4 regions of the Neobacillus sp. BF23-41 genome follow, and region 1 is predicted to be linked to each of the others. Evidence: riboswitches for the same ligand, from Rfam matches in the RefSeq annotation. Region 1 holds a riboswitch; each other region holds the start of a gene.

The links. A riboswitch is a leader RNA that binds a small molecule or an ion and turns the genes downstream of it on or off. The one in region 1 is predicted to bind thiamine pyrophosphate.
Region 2: another riboswitch for thiamine pyrophosphate. It lies ahead of tenA (thiaminase II); the one in region 1 lies ahead of thiC (phosphomethylpyrimidine synthase ThiC).
Region 3: another riboswitch for thiamine pyrophosphate. It lies ahead of AB7942_RS28420 (thiamine phosphate synthase); the one in region 1 lies ahead of thiC (phosphomethylpyrimidine synthase ThiC).
Region 4: another riboswitch for thiamine pyrophosphate. It lies ahead of thiM (hydroxyethylthiazole kinase); the one in region 1 lies ahead of thiC (phosphomethylpyrimidine synthase ThiC).

Annotation. Positions count from the first base shown of each region.
Region 1 is NZ_JBGBPR010000007.1:150,772-154,083, forward strand. Features, by position in the region: gene thiC (phosphomethylpyrimidine synthase ThiC) at 1-1,721, opposite strand, end outside; TPP riboswitch at 1,864-1,978, opposite strand; gene AB7942_RS13410 (Ger(x)C family spore germination protein) at 2,152-3,312, opposite strand, start outside.
Region 2 is NZ_JBGBPR010000032.1:30,420-33,731, forward strand. Features, by position in the region: gene AB7942_RS26740 (ABC transporter ATP-binding protein) at 1-472, opposite strand, end outside; gene AB7942_RS26745 (ECF transporter S component) at 450-1,046, opposite strand; gene tenA (thiaminase II) at 1,043-1,729, opposite strand; TPP riboswitch at 1,841-1,944, opposite strand; gene AB7942_RS26755 (benzoate/H(+) symporter BenE family transporter) at 2,455-3,312, opposite strand, start outside.
Region 3 is NZ_JBGBPR010000042.1:15,429-18,740, forward strand. Features, by position in the region: gene AB7942_RS28405 (ABC transporter substrate-binding protein) at 1-23, shown strand, start outside; gene AB7942_RS28410 (FbpB family small basic protein) at 333-458, opposite strand; gene AB7942_RS28415 (DUF1284 domain-containing protein) at 761-1,177, opposite strand; TPP riboswitch at 1,355-1,463, shown strand; gene AB7942_RS28420 (thiamine phosphate synthase) at 1,616-2,221, shown strand; gene thiO (glycine oxidase ThiO) at 2,205-3,312, shown strand, end outside.
Region 4 is NZ_JBGBPR010000011.1:84,323-87,634, forward strand. Features, by position in the region: gene thiE (thiamine phosphate synthase) at 1-23, opposite strand, end outside; gene thiD (bifunctional hydroxymethylpyrimidine kinase/phosphomethylpyrimidine kinase) at 20-838, opposite strand; gene thiM (hydroxyethylthiazole kinase) at 854-1,666, opposite strand; TPP riboswitch at 1,748-1,857, opposite strand; gene dcuS (DcuS/MalK family sensor histidine kinase) at 1,936-3,312, opposite strand, start outside.

The sequences.
Region 1 (3,312 bases):
ATAGCTTCATTCGTATCAAGTTTGTTTTCTTTCGCATAATTACGAATATCTTGAGAGATTCTCATGCTACAAAATTTTGGTCCACACATTGAACAGAAATGTGCTGTTTTTGCACCTTCCGCAGGTAAAGTTTCATCATGATATTCTATTGCTCGTTCAGGATCTAAAGATAAATTAAACTGATCTCTCCAACGGAATTCAAAACGAGCTTTTGATAAGGCATCATCTCTTTTTTGGGCTCCTGGATGTCCTTTTGCCAAATCAGCAGCATGGGCGGCAATTTTGTAAGTAATAACCCCTACACGAACATCCTCTCTATTCGGTAATCCTAAATGTTCTTTAGGCGTTACATAACAAAGCATAGCTGTACCATACCAACCAATCATTGCAGCCCCAATTGCAGATGTAATGTGATCATAACCAGGTGCTATATCAGTCGTAAGAGGTCCAAGTGTGTAGAATGGTGCTTCCTGACACACTTCTAGTTGTTTATCCATATTTTCTTTAATTAGGTGCATAGGTACGTGTCCAGGTCCTTCAACCATTACTTGTACATCATGTTCCCATGCAATTTTTGTTAGCTCTCCAAGAGTCTCTAATTCTGCAAACTGCGCTTCATCATTGGCATCAGCAATAGACCCAGGACGTAAACCATCCCCTAAAGAGAATGCAACATCATAAGACTTCATTATTTCGCAGATTTCTTCAAAATGAGTATATAAAAAACTTTCTTTATGGTGGTGTAAACACCATTGTGCCATGATTGATCCACCGCGGGATACAATACCTGTTAACCGTTTTGCCGTTAATGGAACATATCGTAAAAGAACACCAGCATGAATTGTGAAGTAATCAACACCTTGCTCCGCTTGTTCGATCAAGGTATCACGGTAAACCTCCCATGTAAGATCTTCAGCAACACCATTTACTTTTTCAAGTGCTTGATAAATGGGGACGGTGCCGACAGGAACAGCTGAGTTTCGAATAATCCATTCTCTTGTTTTATGAATGTTTTTACCTGTTGATAGATCCATAATATTATCAGCACCCCAGCGTGTCGCCCAAGTCATTTTTTCAACCTCTTGTTCGATGGATGATGAAACAGCAGAGTTACCAATATTCGCGTTAATTTTAACATGAAAATTACGTCCTATTATCATAGGTTCTGACTCTGGATGATTGATATTAGAAGGAATAATCGCTCGACCTTTTGCAACTTCTTCACGTACAAATTCAGGTTTCATATTTTCCCTTATTGCGATAAATTCCATTTCAGGAGTAATAATTCCCTTTTTTGCATAATGAAGCTGTGTGACATTTTTCCCTTTTATTGCACGTAATGGTTTGCGCTTCAAACCTGGAAACACGTTATGATTGGCACGAGGATCATTTTCTTCCTTATACCCATTATCTACAGGCTTAATTTCTCGACCTTCATATTCTTCAACATCTGATCGTTCATGAATCCATGTGCTTCGAATAGCAGGAAGACCTTTTGAAATGTCTACAGAATAATTTAGATCCGTATAAGGACCGCTTGTATCATACACGCGTACTGGAAGGTTTTCCTCTTCACCAAACGTACCTGTTGTCGGGCTTAACTCAATTTCACGCATTGGTACTTTAATATCGGATCTCGAACCTGTTACATATACTTTTTTACTTCCTGGAAAACTAGACATGATGGAAATGTTTTGTTCGTTTAATGAAGTCGTTGACATAATATATCTCTCCTTTTTTTGAATATAAAGGACGAGATAAAGAACATAACAAGTGGAAAAGCGTATAAAAGTACATCAAAAAGCCGGGCCCATAAATGGTTGGACCCGGCTAATATGTATGCAGAAGTATAGGTGCAGTAAAGTTTGTCAATTCTAACTTCCCCACGCTGGTATGATCCAGATCAGGTCCCAAGAGTCAAGAAACTTCATCGTGTTTCTTTCTCAGCCCAACTTATTGGGCACCCCTAGTTATTTATATTCAATTAAGTTACATTATATATGAGTATCGGTAAAAATGAAATACATAATATTATTTAAAGTGATATAGTCGTTTTAGATAGTATGTCTAGGATAGAGAGAAAGGTTAGATATCTTCTTGCTTGGGTTTTAAGAAGAATAATTCTTTTTTTGTACCCTAAAAAAAGAAGTCTTACTTGTGACCTGACGCTCCATAATCTTTCATTGTTATTTTTACGTTGTAGTAAATTGGAACCTCACTGAATGTTTGATCCCAATCTTTTTTGACTTTTTCCCATACTTTCGGATGCTCAATTCTTAAACGGTTTCCAAAGCCAGCAACGTCTACTCGATATTCCTTTTGCGTTTTTTTAATTGTATGAACAACCAATCGTTTTACTTCTTTTTCGGTGGATTCTTCTGCCCTTTTTAGAAATGTATTATCAAAAGAGTTACCTGAAACCACCCAATTCTCAGATAATCGCCCTTCTGATTCGATGTTTACATCAAAAGAGATATTGTTTCCCTTAACATGAGAGGTGATTTTACTTTTCATAGACTCAAGCTCATATACAATTAGCCCACTCGTCTGTTTATCAAAACTTTTCACCACACCGCCTTTCCCCTTGCCTGTTATCCATGTTATCCCCTCTAATTCCTCTTCATTTAAAAAACCACGCAGTTTTTTTGTCTTTCCTTTTATCACGGCAGCTCCTGCAAATTTCACTTCTCCATTAGCCGAGATCACATTTTGCAAAAGAAAACTGGATCCTGATTGTAGCTTACCGTCTAATTTAATAATCGAGATAGGAGGCAAAATTCTTGTCGTTCGATAGGCATTATCTACCATTCCAAACAGACGAAATGCTGGAACTTCTCCTGCTTTCTTTGATACTAGGGTATTGGTAGCTCTCCCTTTACTAATAAACATAAGGCAGCTTGGTCTAAAATCATTATCCCGAAGATATTGATCAAGTAATCGATCTAAACTATACGATCGTGCAAGTTTATCACCGATTACAATGACTTTCATGTGACTGGCATTAAAAGGAAGATCCGTTACTAATGATAATTCACGAACCTCTTGAAGGATGGAGTCTCCCGTTTCAGAAATATTAACATAAGATTGTTGTTGCGATCCCCCTTCTTTACTCATTGAACTTGCTAATTGTGAGGTAATAAGTTGATAAGTTGTAGTAATCTGATCTTTTTTGGAATAGCCTTCATCTTGTTCGTTTATCTTTTTCTCTATGGTTGACTTCTTCCCTATATCGAATGCCACCCCTACACCCAAGCTTAGCTCTTCAATTTCATGACTGCTCCAACAGCCTGTAAGAGAAAAGAGTAAAAGGAC
Region 2 (3,312 bases), on a different contig from region 1:
GTTCATCAAAGAAAATGACTTCTGGTTCTAATGCCAGTAAACAAGCTAACGCCAATCGTTGTTTCATCCCACCTGATAGAGTTTCAATCGGTGTTTTTTTATCGACCATCAGCCCTACTTTATCCATTAACTCAGAAATCATTTGGTCCATTTGGTTGCGCGGAACCGATCGGTTTTCGAGGCTGAACGCAATTTCTTCATCGACATGAAGCATGCAAAATTGCGAATCTGGATCTTGAAACATCACACCGGCTTCTTTCCTGCGGAATACCTCACCACTTACCTCTGCCTCCATATGCTCCGGGATAATGCCTGCAAGAGCGGAAATCAACGTCGATTTCCCACTCCCACTAGGCCCAAGTATTAATACTTTCTCCCCGTTATTGATGGATAAAGTAATCTGACTGAGTATTTTTTCAGAGCGATTATAAAAGCGAATCGAAAGATCCTTACATCCCAGAAACATGTCCATCGACGTTTTCCCTTTTCCTTTTTTCCTTCATCAGTTCATATTGTTCTAACACACCTGTCTTTGCGAGTGCGTCCACAATGACCTTCGCTAACAATCCACCGAGAATCATTCCGCTGATGACATGAATTCCTAATGTTGTAAAAAATACTTCCTTCGAGTAATAACCTAAACCGTTGGCAATTAAGTTATAAATCATGCTTCCAAGCGCTGCAAAAGCCCCCGATAGCATTAAAGTAAATAGGTTGTAACGTTTATATCCGAATATTGCGAATGCGATTTCCGCACCAATCCCTTGAAAGACACCTACTAAAAGGGCCGACAAACCAAAATGACTTCCGGTTAATAACTCCACTGCCGCCGCTGCAACCTCTGCAATAAGCGCTGCTCCTGGTTTTCGGATAATATACGCTACGATTGGACTAGCAATCACCCAAATTCCAAACATAAAACCTGCGCCCACCGGCCCGACAAGAGCTGAAATGGGAATCCAAAGCGTCGACCATCCTAAATAGATTACTCCACATGCGACCGCTAGAATCACAGCAAGAACGACTTCTTTCATCTTCCAAGTCATCGTTTCACTACCTCCATTTTCACAGGCCATTCTTCGAGTTTATAAGCCATATCCCAAAACATATATTCCAGCTGACAACTGATTAAGAAATGTTCCTTCATCTTCTCCTTCTCTCTCTCGGTTGCTGTCATTGCCCACTCATCAAGACGGGCACAAAATTTCGTGGTAATCGAATCGGTACGATTTCCATAAAAACTGATCCAATCATAAAAAGGATGAGAAGGATCTGGATTAACCTCCGTTAATAATTTTTTCCCAATTTCCCAATACGTCCACGGACATGGTAATAGCACAGCTAGAATTTCCCCTAATGTACCTTCGTGCGCAACGGTAAGCATATGACGCGTGTAATGAAGGGACGAGGGAGATAACGGATATCCATGTAATACCTCGTAAGGAACACCTGCTACTTGACAAAAGTTATTATGAGGATGGATTTCACTGTTTAAGATAAAAGAAATCTGCGTATTAAACATATCCATATCTTCACGATTCTCACACTTGGAAACCGCTATTCCATAGATGCGAATAAACGAATTCAAATATTCAAAGTCCTGTTTAACATAATGAATCAATTGTTCCTTTTGTAATTCCCCATTAGCTATCCCTTGCACAAAAGGATGTTCAAAAATCGCCTCGAAAATAGGATCTGCTTCTTTTCTTAATTCTGCTGAAAAACTCATAAAATTTTGCCCCCTTATTGGTTTTAATGGGAAGACTCTATTGGGATCAACTTAATGTTAAAAACGAAAAAACCGCCCCAAAAATGGAGCGGCTGAATAATTATATCTATCCATACACGAACTCCACTTTCCTACGCTAGTATGAACTAGATCAGGTTCAAAGGGTCCAAGATAACTCTCGTCTCAGCCATAAAAAGGCTCCCCTAGTGGTCTTCCTATTAATTTAACCTTCACTCTACACTCGCTGGTTAATGTTGTCAATCAATTAAAATCTTAATTATAAAAATAGACCAAATGGATTATAGATGCACTGAAACTCGAAGATATTTCCCATTATTATCCAGCAAATGTCGTAAGACTTGTAAAATATGTAGTAAGTGCGCGAAATTATGTAATAGGTTTCGTAAAATATGTAGTAAGAATCCAAAATTATGGAATAAGTTTCGTAAAATATATAATAAGAGTTCGAAATTATGTAATCCTGCGAAAGTAAGGCTTTTATTTGCGAAAACACAACAGCTAGTCTCTCCTCAATAAATAACTCTTTTAAAAAGGAACCATGTTTAGCCGCTGAACTAGAACATGTGCCCATACCCATAATATGAACAGCGGCTAATCTTCCGATAGTGAAATTAGATTGCGGCAAAAAAAGGAGAAGTGCGCGAACACTTCTCCCCTCTAACAACCTATTAATCTACGACAAATTTCGGGGCGTGACAGGCACATTACGCTTCCACCGTCTTTGCAATAATCGCTCCAACAACCAGACCCCATACCGGTGCACTAATATGGAAAAATGATACATTGGATAACGCGATGAGGAACGCAAATAGGGCACTTAAGCGATATTTATTTTCGGAGAAACCCAGCTGCAAACTAGAAAGAAGGACGCTGATTAACGCAAATCCTGCTAGCATCGACACAAACGCGTGGGGTAACGATTGGATAAACGGAACAATTTTCCAAGCGAATACTCCAAACAATAATGTCAAAACCCCCGATACCACCGCTGCCATATACCTCTTTGATTTTACCCCTGCATCCGAACTAGAACAGATGGCGGTCATCATGCCAGCAATATTCGCACTTTGCCCCCCGAAAAAACTGGCAATAATCGAAAACACTCCACTAAAAGAAACAATTTTTCGGATCGGAGGTTCAAAATCCGAGCTTTCTAGTGCGCCGATTCCAGGTGCCATATCATTACTTAGGATTAACATGGCCAGAGGCAGACCTAATGTGACCATGCCCGTCCATGTAAATTCCGGCATTTGAATGGATGGTAGAAAAAAAGCAATCTCCTTAGATGAGCTATGTAGATCTTGGGTTAAAAACAAAGTAATAAAAGCGACAACCACTGCGACCATAACGGCCGGGATCCGTTTTGAGATTTTCGTACTGATAAAGAAACTAAGCAAGGCTGCCCCACCCACTAAGGGTAAGGCCTTAACGTCTTGGACAAGCTGAACCACATAGTTGGTGACCAGACCTGCAAGCATGGCTGCAATGACTTCTTTCGGAACCCATTTAATAATTTTAGTAAAAAGTCCTGACAACCCAATCAGCAAAATCAGCAGCCCTGA
Region 3 (3,312 bases), on a different contig from region 1:
AAAATTGGGAAATAGAAAAATAATTTAAGAAAAGAGAATATGATGTAATAAAGCTGACCTCGGTTCTAAACTGGGGTCATTTATTTTTATAGAAGAGCATGATCAATAGATTATTGTAAAATAATTACGTTCCTTGAAATGTGAAAAGGATAAATGGAATTCCTTCTTTTGAAATCCTAACCTATAAACGGAGGAAAGATTAGAAGATTATCTTACAAAGCCGATGAATGTGACTGAAGTTTTTTTGAAAAGTCTATTTTCGCAAGGAAGGCTAAAAATCCCCGAATCCATTAATGGATTCGGGGATATTATTTGATTTAATTTTGCTTATATCATTTTATTTCATGACGTTGTTCAATAAGTTTTTCAATTCTTTCTAATTCTTGTTTATTGTTAAGAAGTTCTTTTTTGTTTTCCTGTACTAATTTTTGAAATGACATGTTATTCGTTTTACGCATGATGTTCCTCCTGATGTATATGTTTCGTATTAGTAGATGATCAGAATAGAATAGTTTCAATTTTTATTTTTTGTTGGAATTTATTCTATATTAATATAATAATGTATTTTTAGACTTTTTTGATTATTAATTTTGAACATTTTGTGACAGATTATATTTCCATTAAAAGATAGTAGAGATTTTGGCTCTGTACTCCAAAAGTATTGTATATCCATAATTTGCAAATCATAGCGAATTGTTCTCGTATGGAATATGCTGTCTGCGATTCTTTCTTTCTACTGTCACGATACTATAGATGAAGTTTATTGAATTTTTCTTAAGCCCTTCCCAGCATGAATCTCTCGAATACCTTCCTCGCAAACCCCGTAAGAACGCCAAGAACAAGTTTCACAGACAACTTGAATATCGGCGGGGATGACATGTTTTAGGATATGGGACTCAATATCCTCCCATCTAAGAATTTGTCCGATTTTAAGGTTCATTTTGTCTAAAATAACGGCATCTCTTTCATAGATCTGGTCGTCTTGGCAATGGTATTCACCTGAATTAGGGAACTTTTCACACAACTGATCTGGTCCCTTTACAAGCTGAATCAACGTTTTTGGGTAGTTTCTCAAGGTTTGATGCAAAAGCGTCATATTTTCCACGTATTCTTGGGAATAGCCCATTCCCCGATAGCCTAGAAGGCAAAAAAGATGATGTCCTCGTAGCTTATACATTATTCTCCCCCAGTTTGTTTACTCCCTTTTTATATTAATAGTAAACTATGATTGTAATTCGGTTAACATCTATAAGTTTTATTCTACCATAAATAAGAAAAACATTTGACATTTCTACCTGAAGTGTTAACATTAGCCATGCAGGGAAATCATTACATGACAATTAAATAAATGACGCAATTCCGCTAGAGGTGCCTTTTTAAAAGGCTGAGATTGAAGTACTACTTCGGGACTCTATGAACCTGATCTGGGTAATACCAGCGTAGGGAAGTGGAAAACGGGATATTTGAAGAACGTATGTTTCTATTTCGAATTTTCGACCACTTTCTTACCTAAAGAAAGTGGTTTTTTGTTTTTTACTTTAAGCCTTCGATCTTCGGAATCTGCTTAAAAGGAGGGACGGGTATTTCAACTAGTATAAAAGATAAAGAGTTACATATTATCTCCAATGGAAATATGCCAATCGAACAGTTATGTGAAATTGTATGCGAAATTCATCCTTATATAACCGCGATTCATTTGCGGGAAAAACAAAAAACAGCACAGGAACTTTTCCAAGCCGTCCAACGGTTAACAAATGAAAACATCCCACTATCAAAGATTATCATTAATGACCGAGTCGATGTTGCCTGCGTTACCAGGGCTAGAGGAGTTCAATTAACCTTCCATAGTTTGGATGCAGCGCTTGTGAAAGAATATTTTCCTCAGCTTTTGCTCGGGAACTCCATCCACTCCTACGAGGAAGGACAACAAGCAAAAGAGAATGGTGCTGATTACGTGCTATATGGCCATGTCTTTCCTTCGCAATCAAAACCGGGTAAGACCCCAAAAGGACTAGAGGAATTAGCAAGGCTCACCCAATTAGACATCCCGGTAATAGCCATCGGCGGAATCACACCTGAAAATACGGGGCAGGTACTTCAAGCAGGGTCAAAAGGGATCGCAGTCATGTCAGGAGTTTTAGATGCTCACGATCCATTAGCAGCAGTTAAGGCTTACCTAAATGTATTAAATGGAGATGAACAAAGTGGAAAAATCATTTGATGTGGCCATTATTGGAGGAGGAATTATCGGGTCCTCGATTGCCTATCAGCTCGCAAAAAGGGGAAGAAAAGTCGTCATAATTGAGAAGGACCGAGTCGCTTGCCAAGCATCCAGTGCGGCTGCCGGAATGTTGGCAGCACAAGCAGAGCTGGAACAAGACGGTCCTTTATTCCAGCTAGCTTTAAAAAGTCAAGCGATGTTTTCAACGCTCGCAAGTGAGTTATTTGAATATACGGGAATTGATATTGAGTATGTGAATAAAGGAATGGTGAAAATTGCCGAAACCGAAGAAATAGCGCTCGAAGTTAAAAAACAGGTCACCTTCCAAAAAAAATGGGATCCAACCATTACCTGGCTCGATGCAACGGAAGTTCGTGTGCTGGAACCATCTCTTTCACCAAGTGTAGCTGGAGGGATGTATCTCCCTCATGATGGGCATGTACAACCAGCAAAGTTAACAAAAGCCTATGCAAAAGCCGCGGAACATTTTGGTGCCAAAATATATGAAGAGACGGAGGTTCTGTCTTTTGTCTATGAAAACGGTCAGGTTAAAGGGGTAACCACCAGCAACGGCGTTATCCATTGTGAACAGGTGGTTGTTGCCACTGGAGCTTGGGCGGCGAAATTAATGCAAGAATCAGGAATCGATATTCCTGTTTATCCTGTTAAAGGAGAATGCTTTTCGATTAGAACAGAAAGGCCGATGATCAACGCGACCATTTTCTCCGACAAACGCTGTTATTTAGTACCCAAACGAAATGGAGAAATTTATATAGGTGCGACTGTGATTGAAAATACCTTTGATACCAAGGTAACTCCTGAAGGGATTGCTACATTGATAGAAAGAGCGACTCAATTAGTTCCTCAGATTAAGGAGGCAGCATGGGAGCGAGTATGGGCTGGAGTCAGACCGCAGACAGGCGATGGAATCCCTTATATGGGCGAACATCCAAGCAGGCGTGGGTTGTTCATTGCAGCAGGCCATTTTCGAAATGGAATTTTATTAAGCCCGATGACAGGGAAACTAGTTGCGGACCTAGTGTCAGGTAGATTACTAGATCAGGAACTACTCTCTGCTTTTCACCTAGAAC
Region 4 (3,312 bases), on a different contig from region 1:
AAAGCCGCTTGTAGGTTTTTCATAATTCAGCCAGCTCCTTAGCGCTTTTCCTTTTTCGATATGCCCAATGGTTAGTTGGACCATGTCCTTGCCCGATCTCCAAATGGTTCTCAATTGCCGCCTGAATAAAATCCTTTGCTATACATACTGCTTCATAAAGAGTTTCCCCTTTTGCAAGTTCAGCAGTAATTACTGCTGAAAAAGTACAACCTGTTCCATGTGTGTTCTTTGTCTGAATTCTCTTGCTGGTAAAGTAGTAATATTCCTTTCCATCAAATAATAAATCAGTGGATTCAGACTCATTTTCATCATGGCCACCCTTAATCACGACATTTTTTACGCCTAACGCATGTAGTCTTTTAGCAGACTCCAGTTTATCTTCCACCGTCATAATCGACATGCCCGTTAGTACTTCCGCTTCTGGAATATTCGGGGTGATTACCGTTGCTATCGGCAATAAGTATTTTTTCATGGCAGAAATGGCTTCCATTTGCAACAAGGAAGCGCCACCTTTAGCAATCATGACTGGATCGACAACAATATTTTGCCATTGATAATTCCTGAGCTGTGCAGCGACGGCCTCGATGATTTCAGCATTAAAAAGCATTCCTGTTTTCACCGCATCCGCACCGATATCCTCGCCGATCGCTTCGATCTGTTTTACGACTGCCTCAGCTGTCATTGGATAGACAGCATGGACTCCTAAAGTATTTTGTGCCGTTACTGCAGTTAATGCCGACATCCCGAAAACATCTAATTCCTGAAATGTCTTTAAATCCGCTTGAATTCCTGCTCCACCGCCGCTATCAGAACCAGCGATTGTTAATGCTTTTTTCATTCAAATTACCTCCAGTTATCGATTAAACTTTTTAAAAGAAGCATGTGAAATGATATCATCGGTAGCAACTAAAGCTAATTGGTTTAAAAATTCGATTTGGAAACTTCCAGGTCCCATTTCAACTGTTTTTGCCGCTGCCTTCTCTGCTGCGATTCCATAATACGTTAAAGCAGCCACTGAAGCTTGAAGCAGGTCCTTCTCCACTCCTGCAAACGCTCCAATCACAGAGGTTAATAAACAGCCAGTGCCTGTCACCTTCGTTAAAATTGGATGTCCATTTGACACGACATAGGTTGTTTTCCCATCCGAAACGACATCCTCTTTTCCAGTGATGACGACAAGACCATTCAATTTTTGTGCTGAAGTAATAGCTAGTTCAATGATATTTCCTTTTGCATCCCCAGCATCGACGCCCTTAATTTCCCACTTTTCACCAACCACATTGGCAATTTCGGCTGCGTTTCCTCTAATCACAGAGACATTTACCTCGTTCATAATTCTTTGCGCGGTTTCGGTTCGATAGCGGGTAGCCCCTGCACCAACCGGGTCAAATATGACGGGAACACCGGATTCATTGGCCGCTTTTCCGGCAATAATCATCGAATCTACTGTCTGTGGGTTTAATGTTCCAATGTTCAATACTAATGAACTTGCAATCTTGGCCATATCTGCTACTTCCTCGGCTGCATATGCCATGACCGGTGAGGCACCAAGGGCAAGAAGCCCATTTGCCGTAAAATTCGTAACGACCACATTGGTAATATTATGTACCAGTGGGTTAACCTTTCTAACTTCTTCCAACGTTTCATACAAACTATTTTTTTCCATCTCAATTTCCCCGTTTCTTTTTTTAAAATAAAAAAACCAGATCCAATAATGGACCTGGTTAGTTAGTCAAAGAAATAATTAACATTCACTTGGCTACTTTCCTACGCTGGTATTACCCAGATCAGGTCCGAAGGGTTGAAAATTTCTCCATTTTCTCTCAGCCTGTTTACAGGGCACCCCTAGTAGATCTAATACTTTATTTAACTAACTACATAATATTCCTATGGCACTAGAATGTAAAGGAAAAAATATCAGTTAACATAACATTATTATTGTTTGCTTTTATAAGGGAAAGTAACAATAAATGTTGTCCCTTTATCTTTTTGGGAAAGAATTTCTATCTGTCCATTTAATTTTTCCAAGCTTCGCTGCACTAATGATAAACCGATTCCGCGGTTTTCACCCTTGGTAGAATATCCTTTGATAAATAATCGATTTCTTACATCCTCATCGATTCCTTTACCTGTATCATGAACCTCTAAGGCAAGGACATCATCGTAATAGTCAAACCTTAAGGTAACTTTTTTATTTGGACGGTCCGCAACAGCATCTAGTGCATTATCGATTAAATTCCCTAGGATCGTAACCACTTCATGCGTTATTTCCTGCTGTTGTGGTTCAGGTAGACTTCCTTCCCCATCAATGATTAATTCACAGCCATTTTCCCTAGCAAAGCTAAGTTTTCCTACAATAAAACCTGCTAAAACAGGATCTTTAAAACGACTAATAACAAATTCTACCTCAGTTTGTTGGTGATCGACAATTTTGGTAATGTATGACGAGACCATTTGATAGTCTTTTATATGAATTAAACCTGATATTACATGCAGTTTATTCATGAATTCATGTGATTGGGTTCTCAGTGCTTCCGCGTATAGCTTTACACCAGTTAATTGTTCAGCTAATTGCTTGATTTCGGTTTTTTCTCGGAAGGTAGCAATCGCACCGACAATCTTTCCTTTGACAACAACCGGAACCCGATTGGTTAAAATGGTAATATGATTGATTTCTTGTTCTTGGTCTAATTGAGATTCCCCTGTTTCTAGAACGGAAGATAGCATTGAATTTGGCATGTAGTCATCCACTTTTCTTCCTAAAAAGGACCCATGAATGCCAGCCTTTTGAAGAAGTCGGATCCCCTCATTATTTACGAGAGTGGTAAACGCATCCTGGTCAACTGCCAAAATTCCTTCCTTGGTGGATTGAAGCATCGCACTACGTTCCTCAAGCAATTTTGCCATCTCACTCGGCTCAAGTCCAAAAAGAATCGCTTTGATTTTTCTTGCTAGAAAAAGGGCTCCTAGAATCCCAACTAGAATTCCGACTCCTACACCGATCAAAATAATTTTCCTACTTTGTTCGATCGCCTGATTAACTTTTTCTAAAGAAATCCCAACCGCTACTGCTCCTATTTGTTTATTTTCTTGATCATACACTGGAACAAACGAGCGTAAAGACAATCCCAATGTCCCTTTGGCAATGGAAATATGCTCTTTCCCTTTTAAAACAGGTCCTTCATCTCCACCGACAAAATGCAGACCTAATAGGTTGCGGTTAGGATGTGATTTTCTTGTTCCATACATGTCCATTACGACGATAAATTCAACATGCGTTGATTGTTTAATATCATTCGCAAATGTTTGGAT